DNA from 2 places in the Propioniciclava soli genome. Region 2 is predicted to be linked to the other one. Evidence: predicted binding sites of a transcription regulator. Region 2 holds the regulator's gene; the other holds the start of a gene.

The links. The regulator LexA, encoded in region 2, represses DNA repair genes until DNA is damaged. The targets are predictions, from matches to a motif close to TCGAACANNTGTTCGA.
Region 1: a site for LexA is predicted at 4,958-4,973, ahead of PCC79_RS03265 (HNH endonuclease signature motif containing protein). Genes of this name have one in related genera too.

The regions. Positions count from the first base shown of each region.
Region 1 is NZ_CP115965.1:723,192-737,481, reverse strand. Features, by position in the region: gene PCC79_RS03285 (DUF202 domain-containing protein) at 1-297, opposite strand, end outside; gene PCC79_RS03280 (YidH family protein) at 299-736, opposite strand; gene mfd (transcription-repair coupling factor) at 757-4,242, opposite strand; gene PCC79_RS03270 (hypothetical protein) at 4,297-4,815, opposite strand; gene PCC79_RS03265 (HNH endonuclease signature motif containing protein) at 4,984-6,438, shown strand; gene pth (aminoacyl-tRNA hydrolase) at 6,529-7,128, opposite strand; gene PCC79_RS03255 (50S ribosomal protein L25/general stress protein Ctc) at 7,132-7,836, opposite strand; gene PCC79_RS03250 (ribose-phosphate diphosphokinase) at 8,157-9,137, opposite strand; gene glmU (bifunctional UDP-N-acetylglucosamine diphosphorylase/glucosamine-1-phosphate N-acetyltransferase GlmU) at 9,141-10,589, opposite strand; gene PCC79_RS03240 (YsnF/AvaK domain-containing protein) at 10,903-11,700, shown strand; gene PCC79_RS03235 (mannitol dehydrogenase family protein) at 11,818-13,290, shown strand; gene PCC79_RS03230 (SHOCT domain-containing protein) at 13,479-14,168, opposite strand.
Region 2 is NZ_CP115965.1:1,613,222-1,627,511, reverse strand. Features, by position in the region: gene PCC79_RS07450 (hypothetical protein) at 1-1,989, shown strand, start outside; gene PCC79_RS07445 (helix-turn-helix transcriptional regulator) at 2,697-3,023, opposite strand; gene PCC79_RS07440 (hypothetical protein) at 3,143-3,814, shown strand; gene PCC79_RS07435 (hypothetical protein) at 3,811-4,824, shown strand; gene PCC79_RS07430 (hypothetical protein) at 4,752-5,423, shown strand; gene PCC79_RS07425 (ATP-binding protein) at 5,455-6,204, shown strand; gene PCC79_RS07420 (hypothetical protein) at 6,201-7,394, shown strand; gene PCC79_RS07415 (hypothetical protein) at 7,394-8,113, shown strand; gene PCC79_RS07410 (vitamin B12-dependent ribonucleotide reductase) at 8,352-11,210, opposite strand; gene nrdR (transcriptional regulator NrdR) at 11,267-11,767, opposite strand; gene PCC79_RS07400 (hypothetical protein) at 11,961-12,173, opposite strand; gene lexA (transcriptional repressor LexA) at 12,666-13,478, shown strand; gene PCC79_RS07390 (ATP-dependent DNA helicase) at 13,521-14,290, opposite strand, start outside.

The DNA of each region.
Region 1 (14,290 bases), 890 kb from region 2:
CGCCGTTCCCCCACCCACCGCGAGCACCGAGGTCGGCGCCGTCGGCATGCCCGCGTGCACCAGCCCGCGCACGGCCTTGGCATGGCGCAGCGACTGGTCCCGCAGCACGATCACGATGATGACCACCACGCCCACCACCGCCGGCGCCACCGGCACGTGCGCGAGCGCGAGCAGCCGCACCATCAACACCCCCACCACCAGCAACGACAGCGTGGTCCGCGTCCACGCCAGCGTCGTGCGTTCGGGCTGGAGCCCCGGGTCGTCGTGCCGCGGCGCGGCGGTGGCGCGGCCCGTCACGTCAGGCCCCGGCGCCCAGCACGAGGCCGAGCAGCACGAAGGACGTCAGCGTCAACCCCACGGCCAGCAACAGCGCCAAGGACGGGGCCGGCAGCGGACGCCCCCGCCGCATCGCCGTCTCGACGCGGTGCCAGCGGTACGTGGCGGACAGCGACGCGACCAGCGCCGTGCCCACGAGCACCAGCGCGGCGAGGTGCCGGATGAGGTGCGGGAACACGTCCGCGGCGAACGCCTCCAACGCCACCCCCGCGCCCAGCAGGGCCAGCGACGTCCGCATCCAGGCGAGGAACGTGCGCTCGTTCGCCAGGGTGAAGCGGGGGTCGGGCTCCGCGCCGTCGGGGAACAGCCGGCGCGTGAGCCAGCCGCGTCCGGTGGTCTCGGGCGATGGCTCCGAAGCCGGCTGGGGCGCGTCCTCGTCGCTGTGCGTGGAGTCGGTCACACCCGCGACCCTAGCGCTGCCTACGCGCGGCTGGCCGCGACCTCGGGGGCGAGCAGCGCCGTGACGGCCTCGGTGGCCCAGGCGATCAGGTCGGCATCGACCAGCGGCTGACCGGCCACGGGCGCCGTCCGCGGACGCGGCAGGAACAGCTGCTCGGTCTGCCGGTTGACGCGCGAGCCCGGGTAGAGCCGCTGCCGACGCATGTCCCGGCTCTCCGGCAGCGTGACCGGGGAGAACCGCACCATCGTGCCGGCGCTCAGCACCTCGCTCAGCCCCGCCGCCCGGCACAGCAGCCGGAACCGCGCGACGGCCAGCAGGTTCTCGACGGGTTTGGGGAGGGGGCCGTACCGGTCGAGCAGTTCCTCACGGACGGCGTCCAGCTCGGCCTCCGAGCGCACCGCGGCGAGGCGCTTGTACATCTCGAGGCGCAACCGCTCCGACTCGACGTACTCACCCGGCAGGTGGGCCTCGACGGGCAGCTCGATCTTCATCTCGGGCTCGGGTTCGACGTCCTCGCCGCGGTACTCGGCGACCGCCTCCCCCACCAGGCGCAGGTACAGGTCGAAGCCGACGTCGGCGATGTGGCCCGACTGCTCCTCCCCCAGCAGGTTGCCGGCACCGCGGATCTCGAGGTCACGCAGGGCGATCGCCATGCCCGCCCCCAGGTCGGTGTGGGCGGCCATCGTGGCCAGCCGGTCGTGGGCCGTCTCGGTGAGCGGCTTCTCCGGCGGGTAGAGGAAGTAGGCGTACCCCCGCTCCCGGCCGCGGCCGACGCGTCCGCGCAGCTGGTGCAACTGCGAGAGGCCGAGCAGGTCGGCGCGCTCGATGAGCAGGGTGTTGGCCGTCGAGATGTCCAGGCCTGCCTCCACGATCGTGGTGCAGACCAGGACGTCGGCCTCGCGCTCCCAGAAGTTGACCATCACCTGCTCGAGGGCGTTCTCGTTCATCTGGCCGTGGGCCACCGCCACGCGCGCCTCGGGCACCAGCTCGCGGATGCGGGCGGCCGTCTTCTCGATGGTCTGCACGCGGTTGTGGATGTAGAACACCTGCCCCTCGCGGGCCAGCTCGCGCCGGATCGCCGCGCGCACCTGCCCCTCCTCCCACGGGCCGGCGAAGGTCAGCACCGGGTGACGCTCCTCCGGCGGCGTGGCGATGACGCTCATCTCCCGGATGCCCGTGACCGCCATCTCCAGGGTGCGGGGAATGGGGGTGGCCGACATCGACAGCACGTCGACGTTGAGGCGCATCTTCTTCAGCGCCTCCTTGTGGTCGACGCCGAAGCGCTGCTCCTCGTCGACGATCACCAGGCCGAGATCCTTGAACACGACCTGGTCGGACAGCAGCCGGTGCGTGCCCACGACGACGTCGACCGAGCCGTCGGCCAGGCCGTCCACCACCTTCTTGGACTCCGCGGCGGTCTGGAACCGGCTCAGGGCGCCGAGGGTGACGGGGAAGCCGGCGTACCGGTCGGCGAAGGTGGCGTGGTGCTGCTGCACCAGCAGGGTCGTGGGCACGAGGATCGCGACCTGCTTGCCGTCCATCACGGCCTTGAACGCGGCGCGGACGGCGATCTCGGTCTTGCCGTAGCCGACGTCGCCGCACACCAGGCGGTCCATGGGCACGACGCGCTCCATGTCGCCCTTCACCTCGGTGATGGCCGCCATCTGGTCGGGCGTCTCGACGTAGGAGAACGTGTCCTCCAGCTCGCGCTGCCACGGGCTGTCGGGGCCGAACGCGTAGCCCTCGGACGCCTGCCGCGCGGCGTACAGCTTGATGAGTTCCGCAGCGATCTGCCGGACGGCCTTGCGGGCGCGGCTCTTGCGCTTGTTCCAGTCCGCCCCGCCCATGCGGTCGAGCGTCGGGGCCTCGCCACCGACGTAGCGGGTGATCTGGTCGAGGGCGTCCATGGGCACGAACAGCCGGTCGGCCGGCTGGCCCCGCTTGCTGGCGGCGTACTCGATGACCAGGTACTCCCGCGTGGCCCCGCCGATCGTGCGCTGCACCATCTCGACGTAGCGCCCCACCCCGTGGGCGTCGTGGACGACGTGGTCGCCCGCCGTGAGCTCGAGCGGGTCGATCGTGTTCTTGCGCCGCGCCGGCATCTGCCGGGCGGCCTTCTCCACGCCCTTCTGCCCCGACAGGTCGGCGCTCGTCACCACCCACAGGTTCAGCGCCTCGAGGGTGAAGCCGCGGCCGAGTTCGGCCTCGATCACCTCCACCTTCCCCGCGAGGTCGTGCTCAGCGAGGATGTCGTTCATCCGGGACGCGCGCCCCGGGGTGTCCGCCACCAGCACCACCCGCTGCCCGGACGCCGCCGCCGCGGCGATGGCGTCCACCGCCGCCTCCACGTCACCGCGGAACGGCTCGTTGACCGTGCCGGGGACGCGGCTGCTGTCCGGGTCGTCGGCGAACGCCGACAGGGTCCACCAGCCCAGGCCGCCAGCCAGGGCGTCCGACCGGACGTCGCCGAGCTGTCGGTAGGCCGAGGCCCCGAGGTCGATGGGCGCCTTGCCGCCGGCCGCGGCCGCCGACCAGCTCGCCGCGAGGAATTCCTGCGACGTCTCGTGCAGTTCTGCCGCGCGGGTGCGCACCTTCTCGGGGTCGCTGACCAGCACGAGGGTGGCGGGGTCGACCACATCGACGAGCAGCTCCATGCGGTCGACGAGCGCGGGGGCCAGTGCCTCCATGCCGTCGACGGCGTGCCCCTCGCTGATGCGCTCGAACAGCTCGCGCAACTGCTGCGGAATGGCGAGGTTGGCGGCATGCTCGCCCGCGCGGGCGCGGACGGCGTCGTCCAGCAGCAGCTCGCGGCACGGCGAGGCGACGACCTCGCGGCGCTGCTCGTCGTCACTGCGCTGGTCGGCCACGGCGAACGGGTGGATCTCCTCGACGGTGTCGCCGAAGAAGTCGACCCGCAGCGGGTGCTCCTCGGTGGGGGGAAACACGTCGACGATGCCGCCACGCACGGCGAACTCGCCCCGGCGTTCGACGAGGTCGACGCGCACATAGGCGGCGTCCACGAGGGCCTGCGCGACGGCGTCCACGTCGTGGTCCTCACCCACGGCCAGGCGAACCGGACGCAGTTTGCCCAGCCCCGCGACCTGGGGCTGCAGCACCGCCCGGACGGGCGCGACGGTCACGCGCGGCGGCGGCAGCTCCGACGTGCCAGCGAACCGGCGCAGGACGGCCAGGCGCCGGCCCACGGTGTCGGAGCGCGGCGAGAGGCGCTCGTGGGGCAGCGTCTCCCAGGCGGGGAAGTAGGCGACGTCGTCTGGCCCGAGCAACGAACGGAGCGCATCCGTGGCCGCCTCAGCCTCGCGGTACGTCGACGTGACCACCAGCAGCGGACGCCGCGCGTCCCGCGCCAACGCCGCCGCCACCAGGGGGCGCACCGGTTCCGGACACGTCACGTCGCCCGTCGGCTCGGCCCCCGCGCGCGCGACGTCCACCAGGTCAGCCAGGGTGGGTTCGGACGCGACGAGCTCGATCAGCTCGGAAAGATCCACCGCAACAGTGTAGGGCGCCACACCGAAGCCTTGACCTGCCCAGGAGGGCCGGGCTCAGCGCCGCTGCGCCTCCTTTCCCGAAGTGAGGCGACCGTGATCGTCGCGCACCCAGGCGATGCCGTGCGCATCCGTGAAGCTGAGACGGATCACCCGCCACGTCTCGTGTTTCGTCACCGGCCGAATGGCACCTTTGACATCTGCAGCGGCCTGGGGGAACGTCCAGTGGTAGACATGCTCCTCCAGCGCGACGTAGTTTCCCGGCGGTAGCACGAAGAGGGTGAGCGGGAACTGCTCGCTCCCCCGTCGATCCCTCGCGACAACCTGGACGTTGTACACCGGGGAATCGGACGCGTTGCTGACCAACAACCCGTCTCGGCGGTCATCCTCAGCGTTCGTCACGACGCACCACGCGTTCACAGCGCTCGCTTGCTCCCGCTCGGCCCGCCGGGCCGCGGCAGCATCCCTGCCACTCTCGATGCGGTAGAGCCGACCGGCTGTTCGACCGGCCCAGGTCGCTGCGAGAAGCGCGAGGATCGCGGTGACAGCGGTGATCCAGTCAGTGATGGAAGGCATGCGGCGCTCCTGTCGCGGGGGGGTGACGCGGGGGTGGCGTCAGAGTAACTGTGTGCTCCGGCCAGGGGAAGGCCCTTCTCACCCCAGCGCTGGGCGTCTGGCCGACACCGCGTGAGGGAGGTCGACAGCTCCCTTCCATTTTTCGATTACTTGTTCTATACTGGAGCCATGACGACCATCGCGGCGACACGGGGGGTGCGGCCCGTGACCGACCTGCCCGAACCTGAGTGGTGGGGCATGGTGGATGCGTCGGCGCCCGCGGTCCTGGAGTCGGACTGGTTCGGGGCCGTCGCCGATCTCTTCGCGCGCTCCGACCAGGAGACGCTGGCGACCACGGACGACCGACAGCCGGGCCGGGTCACAGGCCTGGCGGGGGCAGCCGAGCCGGCGCCGTGGTCGCTGCCCGACGAGGTCCTCCTGGCCGAGCTGTCCGCGGTCGGCGCCGCCGCGTCGGCGCTGCGCGGCCGGTGGCTGGGGCTGGTCGCCGAGGCGGAGCGGCGCCAGCTCACCCTTCGTACCCACAGCGTGCCCACGGCGTCCTGGCTCGCCGCGGGAACGACGCACTCAGCGCGGCAGGCCCGCGCGGACGTCCGCCTGGCCGGCCTGCTGGACGACCACGCACCTGTCGGAGACGCCCTGCGCGCGGGGCGCATCTCCACGGAGCAGGCCGCCGCCATCGCCACCGGCCTGGAGCACCTGCCTGACCGGCTCGATCGAAGCCAGGTGGAGGCCGTCGCCGAGCACCTGGTGCAGTTGGCGGATGAATTCAACCCGCCCGCGTTGCGCAGGCTGGTCCACCACGCCGTGGCGGTCGTGGCACCCGAGGTCGTGGCGGAGCACGATCGCGCCAGTCTCGAGCGGGCAGAACGATCCCAGCACAGGAACCGTCATGTGGGGTGGAAGACCGACCCCGAGGACGGGGGGCTCCGCTTCTGGGGCAAGCTCGACGCGGTCAACGGCGAGCTGTTCAAGCAGCATCTCGCGGCGCTGGCCAGCGGGCAGCGCTGCGCGGACGCCGCCATGGGTGTCGAGACCACCCCCGGCCAAGCGCTGGCCGACAGCCTCATGCTCTGCTTGACCCATCACGCCGGTTGCGCCGGCGGCCCCGTGAAGGGTGGGGACCACACGCGCGTGGTGGTCACCCTCGACCACGACGCCCTGCGCGCTGCCCTCGGGGCTGCGTCCCTGGTGGAATCGGACGAGCTGGTCACAGCGGCGCAGGTGCGTCACCTCGCCTGCAGTGCCGGTCTCCTCCCGCTGGTGCTGGATGGGGAGTCGCTCCCGCTGGACCTGGGGCGTTCCCAGCGGCTGTTCACGCCGGCGCAGCGGGTGGTGTTGGCCGTGCGGGACCGGGGTTGTTCGTTCCCGGGGTGCGACCGGCCGCCCTCGGACTGTGAGGCACACCACGGCCTCGATCCCTGGTGGCGATCCGGCAGAACCGATGTGGCCGACGGCGTCCTGGTGTGCCCGCACCACCACCACTTGGTGGAGCCCAACCCCAACCTCCCCGACGAGCGCAACTGGCTCATCGACTTCGACGGGCGCGGTCACCCCGTGTTCCACAGCCCGGTTCGTTCAAACGGCAAGCGCGTCGTGCAGCAGCACCATCGGTACCGGACCTGAGACGTCTCGGTCATGGCCATCGAACAGAGCGACAGCTGCCGGGTCAGTGATGCCCCTCAGCGCTGCCGTCGACCGGCCCCGCGGGCCGGTTCAGGAGTTGAAGCGATTCTGCGCGTCGGCGAGCCCGGAGAGCATCAGGGTCTCCACGGCGTCCGCGACGCGGGACGTCTCGACCTCATAGTCCTCGCGGAGCGAGGTGGGGATCGGCGCGAGCACGTAGGCCGCGGGGTCCTGACGACCGGGGGGCCGTCCGATGCCGTAGCGGACGCGCGGGTAGTCACCGGTGCCGAGGTGGGCGCGGAGCGACTTCAGTCCGTTGTGCCCGTTGTCCCCGCCACCGGACTTCAGGCGGAGCTGCCCGAAGTCGAGGTCGAGCTCGTCATGGACGGCGATGACATGATCCGGAGCAATCTTGAAGAACGCGCAAACCTTCGCCACGGCGATCCCGGAGTCATTCATGAAGGTGCGCGGCTTGAGCAGCACGACCCGCTGGGCGTCCGCGCCGACACCCCCCAGCCCGGAGGCGGCGAGGCGTGTCTCGGCCACCTCCCCGCGCATGCCGCGCGGGGAGGTGAAGGACGAGCGCGCCCGCGCGGCCAGCTCGTCGACCACCATGAAGCCGACGTTGTGCCGCGTGAACGCGTAGGTCGGGCCCGGGTTCCCGAGCCCGACCACGAGCCAGGTGGACAATGCTTACTCCGCGTCGCCCTCGGCGGCCTCGGCGTCGGCCTCGTTCTGCTCGGCCTCTTCCTCGGTGGACGCCGTGGCGGCGGCCTCCTCCTGCGCGGCGACCTTCTCCTCGTCGGTGGCGTCCGCCACGGCGGCGTCCAGCTCGGCGGCGACCTGGTCCGCGGTGGGCGCCGCTGCGATCGAGAGGATGAGGTCGTCGGCCTCGCCGTGGAACACGGCGCCCTGCGGCAGCTCGAGCTGACCCGCGGAGAGGCTGTCGCCGATCTCAAATGCGGAGACGTCGATCGCGATCTCGGACGGGATGTTCGTGGCCTCGACCTCGAGCGAAATGCTCTGCTGGTCGAGCACGAGGATGCGGTCCTCCTTGTCAGCACCGGTGACGACGATCGGGATGTCGACGGTCACCTTCTCACCGCGGCGCACGACGACGAGGTCGACGTGCTCGATGAAGCCGCGAATCGGGTCGCGCTGCACCTGCTTGGGCAGGGCCAGCTGGTCCGCGGCGCCGTCGATGCTGATGGACAGCAGCGCGTTGGCGGTGCGCAGAGCGAGCAGGGTCTCGTGACCCGGCAGCGTGATGTGGACCGGATCGGTGCCGTGCCCGTAGATGACGGCAGGCACCTTGGCGGCGCGGCGAATGCGGCGCGCGGCACCCTTGCCGAACTCGTTGCGCGCCTCGGCGGCGAGCTTGATCTCGTTGTTGGCCATGGTTTCTCCTCAACCTTGCGTGGAACGACGAGCCCGGCAAGGGAGGGCGGGCCATCGGGCCCACGCCTTGTCGATCACGGGACCGCGTCCCCTCGCCAAGCAACCCGAGCATCCTACCCCGTGCGGCGCCGACACTCACACTTGGGCGTCAAACTCCGGTTTCGGAGGTGGAGTTTGAGCCCCCAACCGGAGTTCGACCGCCAGCGTCTGTTTGCACAGCGAGCCGTTCTCCGCCCTGGCTGAGCCCTGCCAGATTGAGCCCGGCCCGAGTGAGCCCGGCCCAGTTCCCGTCCAGCCCCATTCCCAGTTCCGAACTCAGCTCAGTGGAACGACCCGTCGAACAGGCTGGCCACGGAGCCGTCCTCGAAGATCTGCTTGATCGCCTCGGCGATGAGCGGAGCGACGGACAACACAGTGAGCTTGGGGATGTTGAGTTCCTCCGAGATCGGCAGCGTGTTCGTCACGATGATCTCCTCGAACGCCGACTCGTTGAGCCGCTGGGCGGCCGGGCCGGAGAGGATGGGGTGCGTGGCGGCGGCGATCACGGTCTTGGCGCCGTGGTCGATCAGCGTCTGGGCGGCGGCACAGATGGTGCCGGCGGTGTCGATCATGTCGTCCACCAGCAGGCAGACGCGGCCCTCCACGTCGCCGACGACCTCGCCCACGGCCACCTCGTTGGCCTTGTTCGGGTCGCGGCGCTTGTGGATGATCGCCAGGGGCGCGCCGAGGTGGTCGGTGAACTGGTCGGCCAGGCGGACGCGGCCGGCGTCCGGACTCACGACGGTGAGGTCCTCGAGCGAGTAGTGCTCGGTGATGTAGTTGACGAGCACGGGGAGCCCGACCAAATGGTCCACGGGTCCGTCGAAGAAGCCCTGGATCTGCGAGGCGTGCAGGTCGATCGACATGAGACGGTCGGCGCCGGCGGTCTTGAACAGGTCGGCGATCAGGCGGGCCGAGATGGGTTCGCGTCCGGCGTGCTTCTTGTCCTGCCGCCCGTAGGGGTAGAAGGGCGCGACCACCGTGATGCGCTTCGCGGAGGCGCGCTTGAGGGCGTCCACCATGATGAGTTGCTCCATGAGCCACTCGTTGACGGGCGCGCAGTGGCTCTGGATGACGAAGGCGTCGGCGCCGCGAACCGACTCCTCGAAGCGCACGTAGATCTCGGAGTTGGCGTAGGTGAGGGAGCGCGTGGGAACGAGCTCGACCCCGACCAGGGACGCCACCTCCTCGGCCAGTTCCGGGTAGGCCCGCCCCGAGGCGAGGATGAGGTGCTTCTCGGACTGTCGCTTGATGCCCGTCACTCGTCAGGCCCCTTCGTTGTTGATCGCCTCGCGCGCAGCCTGCCACGTCCGGGTGTCGCCGCGCCGGGTTTCCACCCAGCCCGGAATATTACGCTGCCGGGCCCGGGCGATGGCCAACTGTCCGGGATCGACGTCGTCGGTGAGCGCCGAACCCGCGGCGACGTAACTGCCGTCCGCCACGGTGACGGGTGCGACGAGCACGCTGTTGCTGCCGACGAAGCTGTGCCGCCCGATCACCGTGGTCGACTTCGAGACCCCGTCGTAGTTCGCGAAGATGGTGCCGGCGCCGATGTTGGCGCCCTCCCCCACCTCCGCGTCGCCGCAGTAGGTGAGGTGCGGCACCTTCGCGCCGTCGCCGATCACGGCGTTCTTCGTCTCGACGAAGGCTCCGATCTTGCCGCGGACGCCGAGCTGCGTCCCCGGCCGCAGGAAGGAATAGGGGCCGACCGTCGCGCCATCGCCGATGACGGCGAGCGAGCCGTGGGTCCGGATCACCGTGGCCCCCTCCCCCACCTCGACGTCGGTGAGCGTGGTGTCGGGCCCGATCGTCGCGCCCGCGGCGATGGTCGTGGCCCCCTCGAGGCTCGTGCCGGGCAGCAGCGTCACGTCGGTGCCGAGGTCGACGCTCGCGTGGATCCACGTCGTGGCCGGGTCCACCACCGTCACGCCCGCCCGCTGCCACTCTTCCACGATGCGGCGGTTGTACTCGCGGTTGAGCGCGGCCAACTGGACGCGATCGTTCACGCCCTCGGTCTGCCAGCGGTCCTCCAACACGTGGCTGTGGACGCCCCGCCCCGCGGACCGGGCGAAGCGCACCACATCGGTGAGGTACAGCTCACCCTGATCGTTGTCGGCCGTCAGGGAGGCCAGCCCGTCGCGCAGCACGGGCCCGTCGAACACGTAGATGCCGGCGTTGATCTCGCGGATCGTCGCCTGCTCGGGGGTGCAGTCGCGCTGCTCGACGATGGCGGCCACCTGATCACCGTCGTCGTCCCGCACGATGCGTCCGTACCCCGTGGGGTCGTCCAGCTCGGAGGACAGGATCGTGACGGCGTCACCCGTGGCGCGGTGCTGGGAGACCAGTTCGGCCAAGGTTTCACCGGTGAGCAGCGGAACGTCACCCATGGTCACGACCACCTCACCTTCGGACGCCTCGAGTGCGGCCAGACCGCACCGCACGGCGTCACCCGTGCCCCGCTGTTGCTCCTGCACCGCGGTCAGCGCATGGGGGGCGATCTCGGCGAGGTGGGCGGCGACCTGTTCGCGCTCATGGCCGACCACCACCACGAGCCGCTGGGGCGCGAGGGCGTCCGCGGCGTCCACGGCGTGGCTGAGCAGCGACTGACCCGCGACGGCGTGGAGCAGCTTTGACCTCGTGGACCTCATGCGCGTCCCAGCTCCCGCCGCCAGGATGACGACCGCCGCCACCTGCCCACTCACCTGCTCGGTCATGACACTCCTCGTGCGTTGCGGTGCGCCGGTCGACGCCGGCGGGTCTCGCCGAAGCCTACCGAAGGGGACACCGACGGGGGCCTCTCCTCGGCGGTCGGCATCACCCACCTCTGGTAACGATGCGGGCCGCGACGCCCGGGCGACCGACGACAGGGGGTGCCAGGGCTTGTGGGGGTGCAAATGCCAGCGTTCACGTTTTCGCCACCAGCCTGTCACCCTTGATGTGCGCAACCTTGCGTCCACCTAGTAGGGTCGATTGCACAAGGTTGCCTTACCTTCGTAAGAACCTTGGTTCCGATACCGAAAGGACATCATGAACGACGCAACGCTCGCCCGCCTCTCCGAGGCGACCGCCTTCGATCCCTCGGGTGACAAGATCGGCTCCGTCGGCCAGGTCTACCTCGACGACGCGACCGGTGAGCCCACGTGGGTCACCCTCAACACCGGTTTCTTCGGCACCTCGCAGAGCTTCGCTCCGCTTGAGGGACACCGCTGGGACGGCGATGACCTCGTGCTGGCTCACTCCAAGGACATCATCAAGGACGCCCCGCGCGTTGACGCCGATGGCCACATCTCCGAGTCGGAGGAGGCGGAGCTCTACCGCTACTACGAGGGCGTCCGCGGCGACCGCACCACGGCCCCCGTGGCTGGCACCGTGAACGACCGTGACGTCGTCGCCGACCGTGACGTCGTCGCCGATCGTGACGTCCGCGACCGCGACGTCGACACCCAGTCGATGACCGCGTCCGAGGAGCGCCTCAACGTGGGCACCGAGACCACCGAGGCCGGCCGCGCCCGTCTGCGCAAGTACACGACCACCGAGGAGCAGACCATCACCGTCCCGGTGACCAAGGAGCGCCTGGTCGTGGAGCGCAACGCCGTCGACGGGACCGCCAGCGCGGGCACCATCGACCCGAACGCCACCGAGGTCGTCGAGGAGGTGATCTTGCGCGAGGAGCGCCCGGTCGTCTCCAAGGAGACCGTGGCGGTTGAGGAAGTCAGCATCGGCAAGGAGACGGTCACCGAGAACCAGACCGTCACCGACACCGTCGCCAAGGAGCACATCGAAGTTGACGGCGCCGAGGGCACCGTGCGCGACGACCGTCGCTGAACGACCCGCTCGCACCGGCAACGGCCGGCGTCCCTGGTGGACGCCGGCCGTTGCCGTCCCCCGCTTCCCGGCGCCCAGCCGCTACGCTGCCCGCACCCGTTCAAGGAGCAACCGCCCATGACACGCCTGTCCCGTGCCAATCTCCCGCAGGCCCACCTCATCGGTGCGAGCGCCCCGCAGCAAACAGGCATCGTCCACTTCGGCCTCGGCAACTTCCACCGCGCCCACGCCGCCGTGAACACGGCGCTGGCGCTGGCGGCCGAGCCCGGTGAGTGGGGCATCCTGGGCATCGCGAACCGCTCACGCAGGGTCACCACCGCGCTGCAGGAGCAGGACTTCCTCTACAGCGTCGTCACCCTCGACCCCGCTGCTGAAGAGGTGGGCGTGGTGGACGTCCACCGCCGCCTGCTCGTGGCGGCCGAGGACGGGCCCGACATTCTCGCCGCCGCGGCCGACCCGGCCCACAAGATCATCACGCTGACCATATCGGAGACGGGCTACCACCTCGATCCGCGCACCGGGCTGCTCGACCTGGCCGCGGCCGACGTCGCGAGCGACCTCGCCTCCCGCGCGCCGGCGTCGCCGTTGGGGCAACTGGCGTTCGGCCTCATGCGCCGCCACGCCGAGAACGGCGCGCCCATCAGCGTCCTCTCCTGCGACAACCTCCTCGCGGCCGGCCACACCACCCGGGCGGCCGTGACGCAATTCGCACAGGAGGCGGAGGCGTCGGAGGACTTCCTGGGCTGGCTGGGTGATTCGGTGTCGTTCCCCAACGCGATGGTGGACCGCATCGTGCCCGCCCCGACCGACGAGACGAGTGCGACTGCGGCTCGGGTGCTGGGGGTCGAGGACGCCAGCCCCGTTCCGGCCGAGAAGTTCTCCCAGTGGGTCATCGAGGACGACTTCCGGGCAGGACGCCCCCGCTGGGAGGCCGCCGGCGTCATCTTCACCGACGAGGTCGAGAAGTACGAGCAGGTCAAGCTGCGCCTGCTCAACGGCGGACATTCCCTCATCGCCTATCTCGGCGGGCTGTACCGGCGCGACACCATCCCGGCATCGCGTCAGCAGCCGTTCATCGAAGACTGCGTCCGCGCCTGTCTGATGCAGGAATACCTGCCGTCGATCGACCAGCCGACCGGCTTCGACGCGGACGCCTACGTGCAGCAACTCTTCGCCCGCTGGAGCAACACCGTGCTCGGCGACAAGACGGCCCGCGTGGGCTCCGACGGCTCGACGAAGCTCGTCCAGCGCGTGCCGATCCCGGCGGTGGCGGCCCTGGACCGAGGACGCATGCCCCACCAGCTGGCGCTCACCGTCGCGGGGTGGATCTGCTGCGTCTGCCCGCCCGCCGGTTTCGACCCCGGACCCGTCGCCGCGGCCATGATCGAGCCCAAGGCCGACGCTCTGCGGGCCGTCGCTCAGGGCGCGACGAACGTGGCGTCCCACGCACGCGCCATCGCCGAGGCCTCCCTGCCTGACGACCTGGTCGCCCACGGCGCCTTCGTCGAGCGCGTCGCCGACCTGGCCCAGATCATCGTCACCGGCGGCGTCCGCGCCGCAGCGGCGGACGCGCTGGCGGCCCGCCAGTGACAAACTCCTGGCGCTTCAGGCTCATCGAAGCCGGCACGAGAACCGACGAGCGTGGTCACCGCGGAGCCCGCTGCGACGGTCGACGACGCGGAGCCCGGAGCAGATGTCCTCGCAAGCCGTCGGACAGGTACCAGGCCGGCGTCCGCCCGCTCCGCGCCCCCCTTATCAACAGCTGCCGATTCAGTCTCCTACAGACCGAGCAGCTTGCGCTTGGCTGCGGCGAACTCAGCATCGTCAAGAATGCCTCGCTCATGCAGATCAGCGAGTCTGGCAATCTCATCATTCAGCCCCGTACTTGCTGAGACCGTGGGCTGCGCGGCTGCCGGTGCGGGCCCAGCAGACGCCGGCGGCGTACTGCCGTTGTAGTTGAGGTGTTGGGTGTTCTGTCGCGTCAGCATCCGCTGACGGGCCGCGTCTGCGACTTGGTTGATCACGCTGACGCCTTCGCGGAAATTGTCAATGTCCTCCAAGACGACGCGCTCCCAACCGCCGGGCCGTTGAGCCCAGAGCGCGACGGATCCCACTCCCCGGGCCTTTTGCGTCATCGTCTGCGTCGCGTCTACATCAAAGATCTCGTGAACCCGGATTTGCTGGCTCCGCGTGGAGAGCACACCCTTCTCGAAGATCAGGTAGTCCTGCGTGAGGCGGTACCGCCCGCCCCCGATCCCGCTGACGGGTTTCCCAACAGCCCACCACAGATTGTCGGGCTCCTGGGCGGGATCGCGCTTCTCGGTCAGGTTGCCCATCATCGTCCGGGCGGCGCCGCTCGCACCGGCCACACCACCTTCTTGATCTGCATAGCGATCCGTCCACTGCTCGCCATCCCACCACCGCGGACGCCCCGAGCCGTCGTCGTACCATCCCGCCACAGCACCCATAATTCCTCCTTTGCGACCCTGCTCCATGGTCGTCCTGATACCGGCCAGCGCGATCGCCCAGCGCCCACGCCTGCCCAGCCTAGGGGTAAGCCACTGCGAGCTCTGGTGAACGCGCCATGTCA
Region 2 (14,290 bases):
GGGTCCACCAAAGAGCACCTCCTCGCCGCGAACGGCGAGCTGCGCAAACCTGCCCGGTTCGCCGGCCTCGTCACGCCCTACCACGGAGACGACTGGTCCGAGTTCAAACGCATCCTCGACCGGCTCAACGACAAGCTGAAGAAGATCGAGCTCGGCGCGTTCTACACGCCCGAGCCGTACGTGAAGAAGTCCTACGAGCTGCTCCTGACCGCGATCGGGAGGGTGCCCGCGGGGAACGACTACGTCCTCATCGACAGGTGCGCCGGCACCGGCAACCTGCAACGCGGCCTCGACGCCATCCCCTGCCCCCACCCCGACTGTCCCGGCGCGGCCGCGAGCGGCGCGGAAGACGGCGAGCCGCACACGGTCCTGTCGCACGCGATCGTGAACACGTACGAGAAGTTCGAGTACCTAGAGCTGTTGCGCGAGTTCGCCGGCCGGGTCCGGGCCGTGATACCTCCCACCGTCGCCGCGGGCGAGGACTCCGGTTTCGGGACCCTCTTGAACGGCGACGCGCTCTCCGACAGGTTCGTCCTCGGCGCCCCCGTCAAGAAAGACGGGGACGACACCGCCGACCACCGCGCGCCGAACGCGACGCGCGCGTACCTGGACGACCCGCACTGCACCATCATCCTGTTCGAGAACCCTCCCTACGCGGACGTGGCCGGCGTCGAAGCCAACGTGAGCGGGAAGAAGGAGTCCTTCGGCTGGCAGTCGTCGTGGGTGAAGAAGCAGATGGCCGCCGACCCGGACATCAAGGCCAACGGCACCCAGCCCCTGCGGGACCTGACGAACCTGTTCATCTGGTCCGCGTTCCGCTACTACCTGCGCCTGCCCACCGACTCCTACGTCGTCTACTCACCGTCGAAGTACTTCAAGTCACAGGGCCTGGCGCAGAAGGAGTTCGTGGACGGCTACCTGTTCAACCGGCGACGTTTCCACGCGACCAAGGACGCGGGCGTCTCCTGCGTCCTGTGGGGCAACACCGACGACACCACCCGGACCGAGTTCCCACTGAAGATGTACGACGTGGACGAGGGCGACAAGTACGACCACGGCGACGACGCGATCGTCCCCGGGGCCCTGCACAAGGGGTTCGACCCGGACTCGGGGAACATCTCCACAGGCTCGGACGGGGTGCCCGTCGTCACTGTCCACAAGACCTCGTCCGTGTTCTCCGCCCTGTTCGACACCCGCAAGTTCCCCGACGACACGACCGGCATCTACTGCGAGACGAACGGGCGGGAGGCCCACCGCAAGGCCATCACCGCCGCCGTCTACAACCCCAACATCGTCGGCTACCTCCGCGCTTACGGCACGTCGTTCGAGAACATCGACCTGTACTCGCAACTGACCAGGTGCACCGCCTACAACGGCAACGGGTTCCACCTGCGCTCCGACAACTTCGCCACCAAGCTCCCGCTGTTCGTGGCCGGCCGGATGGCGTCAGAAGGCAGGTTCTGGATCCGGGGCGTGGTCAACAGGTGCGCCGACAACGGCGACAACTTCTCCCACGACCTCGGGTTCCTCAAGGAGTGCCTGCTGTACACGGCGCTCGCGTACCACAACAAGTGCCTTTCGTTCACCGGGTCCGACAAGCGCGAGTACCGCAACGAGCTCTGCCTCGACGGGGACACGGCCGCGCGCCGCGAGCTGGATCGGCTCGCCAAGTCGCACCCGCTGACCACGCAGGAGGACGGGCTCCTCGCACAGTGGGAAGCGGTCCTCGCGGAAGCCCGCAAGGTCACCAAGGTCCGCCGGCACGGCGCGGACAAGAAGGTGTTCGACCCGTCCATCCCGTGGGGCCTGTACCAGATCGCGTTGGAGCTGAACACGACCCACCCGGTCACGTCCGCGAAGGGGAAGGTGACCCAGATTGCGGACTCCCCGGACCTGAACGGGGCGATCAACACGATGAAGGGCCTGTTGGCTGCCTACCACGCCAAGGTGATTACGCCCAGGCTGTGGGAGTTCGGGCTGGTCAAGTAGGGACGGGCTGTCACGGTTGCGGCGTTCCGCGTCGTCGTCCCCGGCCGTGACCGTACCGGGATGGCCCTGCCGGCGTAGCAGCCCGTTCTACGGGCCGTAGGGTCTGCCGGAGGGCGCCGCCGGCGTCGAGCAGCTCGTCGGCGGCGAGGCCGAGACGACGGGTGTCGTTGGCGCGGATAGCGTCCCTGACCGCGTCCTCCGCGCGGCGGACCTCAGACACGGCCGCTACGACCTCTAGCACCTGCCGAGGGGTCAGGTGCGCGCCTGGGTAGGTGGCTGCGGGACGCGGCTCGTACGTCTCGGCGGGCGGGATGGGCAAGCCTGCCTTCCGGGCTCTCTCGACGCGTTTCTGGTGACGCTTCTGGTGGGCCCGGCGGGCGTAGGCGTGCGCGGTGCAGTACGCGCTACCGGGGGCCGGCCACACGTTGGGCAGGCCCGTGTCCCGGCAGTCCGGGCAGCGGCCACCGGCGGAGTAGGTCACGGCCCGGGGTGGCGACAAAATGACGACAAACCGCTGGCACAGGTGCTCATGGCGTTCTCCCGGTAGGCGTTCCTGACGTTGCCATGCCTACAGGTCCGACGGTTCTGTGGTCAAGCAGGGGAGCCGGTCGGTCCCAGTGCGAGGGGGTGGTCGTCACTTTGTCGCCACGTTCGTGTCGCGGCGGACGGTGATCGTCGACGACGTGATGCGAGAACGAACGGAAAGGTCAGGCGTGGTCGCCGTGGGCGGGCCACAGCGCCGTGTCGAGGACGACCTCCAGCCGGGCGATGGCGTGGCTGTCGGGCCAGCCCTTGCCGAAGCGGATCACCTGGACGGTGTTCACGCTGATGCCGGCGAGGCGTGCGACCTCGCGGGCGGCGAGCCCGCGCTCGTCCATGACGGCGGCGAGGCGGGCGGCGAGCTGGCGGACCTTCTCGATGGCGGGGTCGTCGCTCGGGGTGGCCGGCCAGTCGGGCAGCCCCGTGTTGGGCTGCACGCGCGGGGGCAGGCGCCGGGTGCGCGTCTTCCGCTCGGGGGTCGGTCGATCGGTCACGGTGGCAACCTTACGGAGGCCCGTGGACGGTGTCGCCCGTCCGCGCCGTGTCGGGCTTGCGCACGGCGGGGTCGGGACGGGAGGGTGTCCTATATTTATGACACTCTTGGAGGTTTTCCTTGTCCCACACCCAGTGGCGTCCCCACCTCGGCTACCTGGACGGAGGCCCGCCCGTGACCTCCCTTTACGACATCGGGCCCATCGCCCTCGTCCCCGTCGCCGACAGTTCGCCCACCCTCAACGACCGGCACATCGCCACCGCCCGCAGGCAGGGCACCCAGGCGCACGCCGCCATCGCCGCCATCGCCGGGCTCCTGCCCGTCACCGCCGAGGAGGACCTGCCCGACCTGGTCCGCCGTGCCGTCGCCGAACATGTCGTAGGCCGCGAGAACGGGCGCATCGCCGTCGCGCGCGTCCGCGTGTCCGGCCTCGTCCACCAGTACGTCCGCGTGTTCCTCCCCCGCACCGCCACGTTCGCTGGCGCGGAGGTCCACACCCGCGGCCACGGACGTGCCGACCTCGCTTGGGACCACCCGCACGCCGGCGTCTTCTACGACGAGCTGAAGACCTACCGCTCCGCCGAAACCGCCCGCGACGCCACGGTCCTGACCCAGCTCGCCCGGTACGTGGCGGCGGGCACCGCCCGGCACGGGCTCGCCTTCGCCGGGGTCCGCCTCCTCACGCTCGGGAACACGGCCGCGTCCCTGCTCATGGCACCGGACGGCCGCACCACTCCCCTGTGGGACACCCACCTGTCCCCGGCCGTACTCGCAGGAAGGACCACGCCGTGACCGTCTCCTCTACCGACCGTGCCGCGTCTATAGCCCGGTTGCGCCGCCTCGCCGTCGACGGACGGGTCTCCAACCAGCACGTCCGCGACACCGCGGCACGGCTCGGTGTGACCCCTCGTACGGTCCGTCGCTGGCTCACGACCGACCCCCACCACGCCCCGGAACGTGCCGTCGTGGACATCGGCAGCACCACGGCGCCCGTCAACGGCGCCCGCACGGGCGCGAACGCCCGGGCCAGGTTCGAGATCACGCCCGAGCACCTCCTCGCGTACGCGGACAGCCGGTCCGTCCGAGAGGCGTACCGGCAGCTCGCCCGGCACGGGCAGGTCGACTGCTCGTACGCGACGTTCGCGCGGGCCCTCGCACGGGTCGACCCGGCCCGCAGGTACGGCGCTCTTGAAGGGTTCCCCGGCATGTCCCGCAACTGGGTGTACCTGCGCACCACGTCCCCGCACCGCAACCACTCGCTCCACGTCGACCACACCCACGCGGACGTGCGCGTCCTGCCCGACCACCGCGCGCGCACCGCGATCCGCCCGTACCTGACCGTGGCCGTGGACGCCGCCACGAGCCTTGTCCACGCGTTCCTGTGGAAGACGCCAGTGAACACCGACTTGGTCGCAGCCGCCCTCGCGGAGGTCGCGACCGAGCGCGACTACCACGGCGTGACCCTCGGCGGCGTCCCCGAGCAGGTCGTCTTCGACAACGGCGCCGAGAACTACGCCGCCGTCACGCACAAGTCGGCGGACATGCTCGGCTGGGTCGTGTCCCCCATCCCGCCGTACTCGTCCTGGCTGAACGGGAAGGCCGAACGCGCGATCCAGCTCGTGAACTCCCGCCTCACAGGGCGCGCCCCCGGCGCCCTGCACGTCGGCACCACACAGGACGGGAAGCGGCGCGTGTCGCGAACCTGCCGAAGGACACCGACCTGTCCTCCGTGTGGACGTGGCACGCGCTCAACTTGGCCCTCACCGAGGTTGTGGACGAGATCAACACCGGCATCCCCGTGAAGGAGCTCGGCGGGCTCACGCGCCTGCAGGCGTACGCGGCCGACCCGACCGAACAGCGGTTCCTCGACCCGGCCGAGCTGCGCGCAGCGATGATGCCGGCCGCGAAGGACACATGCCGGGCCACGAAGAACGGCATCCACTTCGACAACGGCCAGTACGTATCCGCGGACTTGCGCGTCGGCACCGACTACCGCATCCGTCACATGGCACGGTCCCGCGACTTCATAGAGGTGTTCGACACGTCCGGGGAGCACGTGGCCCGCGCATGGAAGGTAGACGTGGTGCCGAAGTCCGAACGCGACGCGATCCTCGCCAAGCGCGCCCGCGACTCGAAGGAGCTGAACCGCGTGAACGAGTCCCTGCGGATCGTCCGCGAGCAGCGCGCTCGCTCCGGCAACGCGATCGCCGCCGCCCACCACGCGGACGGCAACCAGGACGACGACGGCCCGGACGGTGCGACCACGCCGGTCGTGCCCGAGCCGGTCGTCAAGCTCGACCGGCGCAAGCGCCGCACCGCCCCCGCCGCGAAGCCGCCCGCCCCGGCCCCCGCCCTCCCGGCCGAGCTGCCCGACCGGTACGGCGACGACCTGCCCGACTGAACCCCCCCCCCCCCCTGAGAGGAACAACCCCGTGACTGTCACCGACCGGACCCAGGTCCCGTTCTCCGCGATCCTGCGGGACGACCCCGCGGTCACGCCCTACTTCCGCGACGCGTACGCGAAAATCCGGTACGCGACAGAGGAGAACGCGATCGTCGCGATCGACGGGCCGCCCGGCACGGGCAAGACGACCTGCGCGGTGTACGCCGCCGACCGGGTCGCCCGTCCAGCCGTGATCGTCACCATGTCCGACAGGCCCGCCCCGCTCGACGTGCTACGCCACTCCTACCAGGCGGTCACCGGGGAACGGTGCGGGCGCCTCACCCGGTACGACCTCGGGAACCTGCTCGGCGACACCCTGCCCGAGTGGGGCGGGCTGCTCGTCGTGGACGAGCTCCAGAACGCGCAGGTGTCCGCGATGAAGGAACTGGTGTGGCTGCACGAGACGACCCGTGGCGGGTTCGCGCTCGCGGCCGTCGGGTCGGACGTCCTCGAAGCGGTCGCCCGGTACCCGCAGCTCGAATCGCGCGTCCTCACGTCCGCGACGTTCGCGCCGCTGGAAGGGGACGACCTGCTAGCGGCCGTCGGGCGCCTGCACCCGGGGTTCGCGCTCGCGGACCCGGCCGACGTGTTCGTCCACGACCGGGTCGTGTGCCGGGGCCTGATCCGCACGTGGGCGCACACCGCGCGCGTCCTCGCCGACGACGACCCGTCCGTGCCCGTGACCGGGCCCAGGTTCGCGTGGGCGCGCGGCGTCCTCATGGCGAGGAGGACCGCGTGACCACCAGCCGGTACCTGTGGGCCGACCCCGCCGACCACTCCCGCGCGATCCGGGACGCGGGGACCGTGGACGACGGCGTGGTCCTGTCCGTCGTCCGCCCCCACCGCCGCCCGTACACGTTCCACCAGGACGTACTCGCGGCGATCGGGGCGCGGCACGACGTGCGGGGCGCGACCGCCCGCTCCGGGGCGGGTCGCGAGCTCGCGCTTGTCGAGTCGTGGCTGGCCGGGTACCGGGTGGACACGGTCGTCCTCGCGCACGCGGACATGATCGGCGTCCCCGCGTGGATCGGGCCCGTCGCGGACGCGGTGGAGGCAGCGGGCGCGGACCTCGTCCTCGTGTCCGACGACTCCGCGGACGGGCCGTTCGCGGACTGGTGCGACGCGAACGGGATGCCGGTCGAGACTGGCCTCGACCCGTCACTGTGCACCGTCCGCGCAAGCGGCCACGAACCGCCCGCGGAGCGTGCCGGGCGTCCGTTCCCGGTGCATGTGCCGCGGGCCGCGTTCTACGTGTGGCGCGCCCGTGCCCGCGACACGCTACCGCCCGCCGACTTCGCGGTCGTCGACCGGCTCTACAGGTCCGTGTTCGCGTCCGTGGTAGCCGACCCGCCCGGCGACGCCGACACGGCCACCCGCACCATCGCCAGCCTGCTCGCGGACAAGACCGGCCCGGGCGAGTGCGTGACCGTCGTCCGTGCCACCCAAGCCGCGATGTTCACGTCCGGGTTCTTCCTGAACCTGGTCACGAACGCCGCGCTCGCGGCCGTCCGCGCCAACGAGCACCGCCGCCTCGACGGGCACGAGATCCGGTCCCTGCGCGCGTACGCCGAACCGTGGGTCGGGACCGCGGTCCTCCTCCACGACGCGGGCATGGAGTACGGCGCGAACATGTCCAGGCTCCGGCTCCGGCACGTCACCCCGGACGGAACCCTCACCGGGAACCGACGGGATGCGTGGACGTTCCACGACGACGCGATCCCGTTCCTGCGCGCGCAACGGCACCTGCGCGTCCTCGAAGGCGCCGGGCCCGACGACCCGTTCCTGGCCCGCTCAGGCCGCGACGTCGCGGACGCCGTCCGGTGGGCCAGGTCAGACCTGAACCTGTCCGGCACTGCCCACGCTAGCCAGCCCGACCAGTGGGTCAAGTCGCTGCGCCTCACCGTCACGCCCGTGGGAAGGAGCCGGTAATGCCCAAGCACGTCCCCGCGAACGGTGCCGCGCTCGCCACCGCCGTCCGGGCCGCAGGCATGTCCGAACGGGAAGCGTGCCGCGCCGCGGGCCTGTCCCCGTCCGCGTTCCGCTACATCATCGTCGCCGACGGCATCCACCCCTCCACGCCCATCGGGAACGTCCAGGCGATCGTCACGACCGCTGGCATCACTTGGTCCGAGCTCCTCGACGACGAGCAAGACCAGCCAACGCCCGACCGGGCTCCCACGCACCTGCCCGACGAGACCCGCCTGACTGTCCTGGCCCGCGTCCTCACCACCGCCCGGTACGGCACCCCCATCGAGCACTTGTGCATCGTGTTCGGGTACACCCTCGACCAGCTCGAAGACGACCTCGCCACCCTCGCGCCCCGGTTCGCCGCCCTCGGACTCACGCTCGTGTACCCCAACAACGGCGCCGTCTCCGTCTCCCGCGGCACCGACCCCGACACCACCCAGGCGATCGACGCGCTCGACCGCCTCGACGCCGCGAACCGGCCACTGTCCCGCTCCGCCGCGAGCGTCCTCCACCGCGCCTACACCGGCGCCCTCACCGAGCGACGCGCAACCCGCCAGGACCGGATCGACATGTCCGCCCTCACTAACCGCGGCGCCCTCACCCCCGGACACGGCCCCGCCCTGTCCCCGCACACCGCCTACTCCCTGATGCTCGACGAGGACCGCACCGCCATGACCTAGACAGACGACGCCCCCGACTCGGGGGACGCGAAAGCCCCGGACCGTACTCGGCCCGGGGCAATCGGTCGTGCTGTTCTCATCCTTTTGTCACTCCCGTTCTCACGGGCCTCCCATGACGCCTTCCTCGCCTGCGACCTGCACAAGCAGTGGTGACATCCGGTGCGACGCTGGTGACAAAACCGTGCGACGGCGGTGACACCAGCGTCTCATTACGGTGACATTCGGGTGAGAACTGGCATCAGCTGCAGCCGCTGGTCGAGCCGCAGCCCTCGCAGACGTAGCAGCTGCCCGATGGCCGCATCTTCGTGCCGCAGGTGAAGCACAGGGGCGCGTCGACGGCGTGACCGGTGACCCGCTCCATGAGTTCGGCGGTGGTGTGCGCACCGGTGAGGTCCGGGCTCGCGGAGACCAGGCTCGGCTGGTTCGGGCCCGACTCGTCGAAGCGCATGTCGTCGATCGCGTCGTTCTTGAGCGACTCCGACTCGATGAGCTGGGCCTCGTCCTCCTCGGAGAGGTAGGAACCGGTCTCGACGTACCGGGCCCGCTCGCTGGCGGTGTAGATGCCCAGCTCGCCGCGTTCGTCGAAGCTCAGGTAGTCCAGCGCCAGCCGCTTGAAGACGTAGTCGATCACCGACTGCGCCATCCGCAGGTCGACGTCGTCGGTCATGCCGGCGGGCTCGAACTTGAGGTTCGTGAACTTCTGGACGTACGTCTCCAGCGGCACGCCGTACTGCAGCGCGATCGAGATCGCGATGGAGAAGGCGTCCATGACACCGGCCAGCGTCGAGCCCTGCTTGCCGAGCTTGAGGAACAGCTCGCCCAGACGGCCGTCCTCGTACTCCGAGCTCGTCATGTAACCCTCGGCGCCACCCACGGTGAACGACGTCGTCCGCGACATGCGCTGCTTGGGCAACCGCTGCCGACGCGGGCGGTACTCGACGCGCACCGCCGGCTCGGCCTTCACCTCGACGACCGGCTCGACCTTCTTCTTGGCATCGCTGAGCGGCTGGCCCACCTTGCAGTTGTCGCGGTAGACGGCCAGGGCCTTGAGCCCGAGCTGCCAGCCCTGCATGTACACGTCGGCGATGTCCTCGACCGTGGCCGACTCGGGCAGGTTCACCGTCTTGGAGATCGCGCCGGACAGGAAGGGCTGCACGGCCGCCATCATCCGCACGTGGCCCATCGGCTTGATGGCCCGCTCACCCATCGCGGTGTCGAACACCTCGTAGTGCTCCGTCTTCAGCCCGGGCGCCCCCACGACGTGGCCGTGCTCGGCGATGTAGGCGACGATCGCCTCCACAACCTCGGCGGAGTACCCGAGCCTGCCCAGGGCGCGCGGGATCGTCTGGTTGACGATCTGCATCGACCCGCCGCCAACCAGCTTCTTGAACTTCACCAGCGAGAAGTCCGGCTCGATGCCGGTGGTGTCGCAGTCCATCATGAAGCCGATCGTGCCGGTCGGCGCGAGCAGGGACGCCTGCGCGTTGCGGAAGCCCTGCTTCGCGCCCAGTTCGACGACATGGGCCCATTCGGCGCTGGCGGCGTCGTGAACCGGGCGGTCCGCCGCCTCCACGATACGCAGGTCGTCGTTCGCGGCCTGGTGCTTGCGCATGACCTTCTGGTGCGCCGACGCGTTGCGCGCGTAACCGGCGTAGGGGCCGACGACGCCGGCCAGTTCGGCCGAGCGACGGTAGGCCGCCGCGGTCATGAGCGACGTGATCGCCGCAGCGAGGCTGCGCCCACCCGGGGAGTCGTAGCCCCGGCCCATGGCCATCAGCAGCGCGCCCAGGTTGGCGTAGCCGATGCCGAGCTGGCGGTAGTCACGCGTCGTCTGCGTGATCGCCTCGGTCGGGAAGTCGGCGAAGCAGATCGAGATGTCCATGGCCGTGATGATGAGCTCGCAGGCCTTCACGAACGTCTCCACCTCGAAGGTGTCGTCGTCGCGCAGGAACTTCAGCAGGTTGAGGCTGGCCAGGTTGCAGGAGCTGTTGTCGAGGCTCATGTACTCCGAGCACGGGTTGGACGCCGTGATGCGGCCCGTCTCGGGGTTGGTGTGCCACGCGTTGATCGTGTCGTCGTACTGGATGCCGGGGTCGGCGCACTGCCACGCGGCCTCGGCGATCTTGCGGAACAGGACGCGGGCGTCCACCTCCTCGATCACCTCCCCCGTCATCCGACCGCGCAGCCCGAACTCGGTGCCCTCCTCGACAGCCTTCATGAACGTGTCGTTGACGCGCACCGAGTTGTTGGCGTTCTGGTATTGGACGCTGACGATGTCCTTGCCGCCGAGATCCATGTCGAAGCCGGCGTCGCGCAGCGCGCGGATCTTGTCCTCCTCACGCGCCTTCGTCTCGACGAACTCCTCGATGTCGGGGTGATCGACGTCGAGCACGACCATCTTCGCCGCGCGGCGGGTGGCGCCGCCCGACTTGATCGTGCCGGCCGAGGCGTCCGCCCCCCGCATGAAGGAGACCGGCCCGGACGCGGTGCCACCGGAGGACAGCAGCTCCTTGCTCGAGCGGATGCGGGACAGGTTCAGGCCGGCACCGGAGCCGCCCTTGAAGATGAAGCCCTCCTCCTTGTACCAGTTGAGGATCGAGTCCATCGAGTCATCGACGCTGAGGATGAAGCATGCGCTGACCTGCTGGGGGCTCTGCGTGCCGACGTTGAACCAGACCGGGCTGTTGAAGCTGAACACCTGGTGGAGGAGCATCCAGGTCAGCTCGTGGTCGAAGATCTCGGCATCCTCGGGCGTCGCGAAGTATCCGTTCTCCTCGCCCGCGGTGCGGTATTTGCCGACGACCCGGTCGATCAGCTGGCGCAGGCTGCGCTCGCGCTGGGGCGTCCCCACGGCGCCGCGGAAGTACTTGGTGGTGACGATGGTGGAGGCGTTGAGACTCCAGAAGTCCGGGAACTCCACGTCGCGCTGCTCGAAGACCGTTTCGCCGGTCTTCCAGTTCGTCTGGACGACGTCGCGCGACTCCCAGGTCACCTCGTCATAGGGGTGGGCGCCCTCGGTGGTGAACACGCGCTCGATGGTCAGGCCGGCGCCGCCCTTCGTCGCGCCCTTGCGGGGTGCCTGCTTCGTCTCGGTCATGGAATACCCTTCTCCTCCTGGGTTGTTCGGCGCCCGCGGGGCGCCGGTGGGTGGTTTCAGAACAGCTGCTGCTCAGTGGGTTCGGGCACGTCCGACGACGCACCCACGGACGACAGCTCCCCCCGGAGACGGTCGATCTCCGCCTCGAAGTCCTCCACGGACTGGTAGTGGCGGTACACGGACGCGAACCTCAGGTACGCCACCGCGTCGAGTTCTCGCAGGGGGCCCAGAATGGCCACCCCGACCTCGTCCGCCGGGATCTCCGCCTGGCCCGCGGCGCGCAGCGCCTCCTCGACCTGCTGGCCGAGGCGAGCCAGCTCGCCCTCCGACACCGGACGGCCCTTGCAGGCCTTCCGCACGCCGCTGACGACCTTCTCGCGCGAGAAGGGCTCAACCACGCCGGAGCGCTTCACGACGACGAGCTGCATCTGCTCAAGGGTGGTGAAACGCCGCTGGCACGACCGGCACTCCCGCCGCCGCCGGATTGAGGTGCCGTCCTCCGCCACGCGCGAGTCGAGGACGCGGGAATCGGTGAATCGGCAGTACGGACAGTGCACGGCTCTCCCTCCTCCCGCGACAGCCTCGCCCTGTGGACGAAGGTGTGGATCTCCCGTGGACACCCTGTGCGCCACGACCACAATCTGTGGATGAACGACACCGATGTAACTACTACATGTAGAGGTTAGGAGCAGAGGTGGGCACGATGCAAGCTCGTCGGCGCGTCGCGCCGGTGCGGCGCGCCGACGTCGGTCAACGCCCCGGCTGAGGAGCCACGAACGCCGCCGTCAGGGCCGTTTCGGCCACCGGCTCATTGCTCACGGCGAGGAAGGCCCCGACCAACGTCGTGGCCATGACCCCCACCACGACGGCAACCAGCATCACCATCACCGCCACACCCCGGGGCGTCCAGTACAGCCGGCCGGACGCCGACGGGGCAGCGGCCGGCCGCGCAACCGACGTCACCGACCGCACCTCCGCACACGCCCTCGCGCCGGACGCCGTCCAGGCGCGCCCGCGTCGATCGGCTCCCACACCCCGCACGGCGCCACGCGCCGCGGCGACCCGCCCTGCGTCAGGCCGCGCCCGGTCCGGGCCCGTCGCGTCCGAGCGTGACGCCGGCCCCCGCGTGCCAAGCTGGCGAGGGGCGCGGGCCGGCGCGGTGCGGGCGGGTTCCGCCGCCATCGGGTCACGCGGGGTGGCAGACCGGACCGCCGGGCGATCCATCAGAACTGCACTCATGGTGGCTTCCTCTCCTGGTGCACCGGTCGAACATCTGTTCGATCAGTATGAACCGAACGGGCGAGCGATTGCAAGCACCCATCGCACATCTGTTCGAGCGTGCTGCTCACCTGGGGACGAGTCCATCAGCCGCCTCCGACAGTTTTCGAACCGAGTCGCGCGACACGTCGAACAGATGTTTGAATGCCCCCCGTGCGGAGCGCTAGCGTGACCTCCATGGCGACCACCACGACACCGAACCCGAACCCGTCGCGCCGCGGGCGGCCCCGCAAGCAGATTCCCAAGCAGTCCCACCGCGGCCGGCCCAGCGACGCCGATCTCGAGAAGCTCAGCAAGATTCGCCCCCTGCCCGACGGCCCTGCCGGGGAGGACGGGCTGACGATCCGGCAGCGCATGATCCTGCACCACATCCGCGAGATGGTCGAGGCGCGGGGCTTCCCCCCCACCATCCGTGAGATGGGCGACGCGGTCGGTCTGGCCTCGCCCAGCAGCGTGACCCACCAGCTCAAGGTGCTGGAGAAGAAGGGCTTCCTGCTTCGGGATCCCAAGCGTCCGCGCGCCCTCATGGTGCGGCTGCCCGGTGAGGCCACCGGGGCCGTCGCGCACGAGGAGGAGGCGGACGAGGTCGTGCCGGACGCCGATGTCCACGTGAGCGCCTCGGTGCAGGTTCCCCTGGTGGGCCGCATCGCGGCGGGTGGGCCGATCCTCGCCGAGGAACACGTCGAGGAGGTGCTTCCCCTCCCCCGCGACCTGGTGGGTGAGGGGCGGCTGTTCCTGCTCCAGGTCAAGGGCGACTCGATGATCGACGCGGCCATCTGCGACGGCGACTACGTCGTGGTCCGCCAACAGCCGGACGCGAACAATGGCGAGATCGTCGCGGCGCTCATCGACGGCGAGGCGACGGTCAAGACCTTCAAGCGGACGCCGGGGCAGGTGTGGCTGTTGCCCCACAACGACGCCTACTCCCCCATCGACGGCAACCAGGCCACCATCCTGGGCAAGGTCACCGCGGTGCTGCGGCGCGTCTGACTCGGCGTCACCCCCCGGGCGGACGTGGTGTCGCCCGGGGGCTCAGCCCGCCGCCTCGCTGGCCAGCCGACGCAGGCCAGCGATCGCGGTCTCCCGGTCCGTGGTCTGCCAGAAGTCGGGCATCGACGCCCGCAGGAACGAGCCATAGCGGGCCGTGCGCAGACGCGGGTCGAGCACCGCCACGACGCCCCGGTCGCTGACCCGGCGGATGAGGCGTCCGCTGCCCTGGGCCAGCAACAGGGCCGCGTGGTGGGCCGCGACCGTCATGAACCCCTTGCCCCCGGCCTGCTGGGCCGCCTGCTGGCGCGCGCGCATCAGCGGCTCGTCGGGCCGCGGGAAGGGAATCTTGTCGATGATGACGAGCTGGCACGTGTCCCCCGGCACGTCGACGCCCTGCCACAGGCTGAGCGTGCCGAACAGGCTCGTGGTGGGCTCGGCGACGAAGCGGCGCACCAGCTCCGGGAGCTGCGCGTCGCCCTGGCACAAGGTGGTGAACGATGGCAGTTCGGCGCGGCAGTGGCGCGCCGCCGCCTCGGCGTTGCGTTGCGAGGCGAACAGGCCGAGCGTGCGTCCGCCGGCCGCCCACACCAGCTCGGAGATCTCGGCCAGGGCCTCGGGGCCGATTCCGTCCCGCGAGGGTGCGGGCAGGTGTGCCGCCACGTACACGATGCCCTGTCGGGTGTAGTCGAACGGCGATCCCACATCCAGGCCGCGCCATGCCTGGGCCGACGCGGGAGCGCCGCTCCCGGCTCCCCCGGCGTCCGCTGCCCCCGACTCCTGGCCGACCTCGTCGTGCCGCTTGCGCGGCGCGC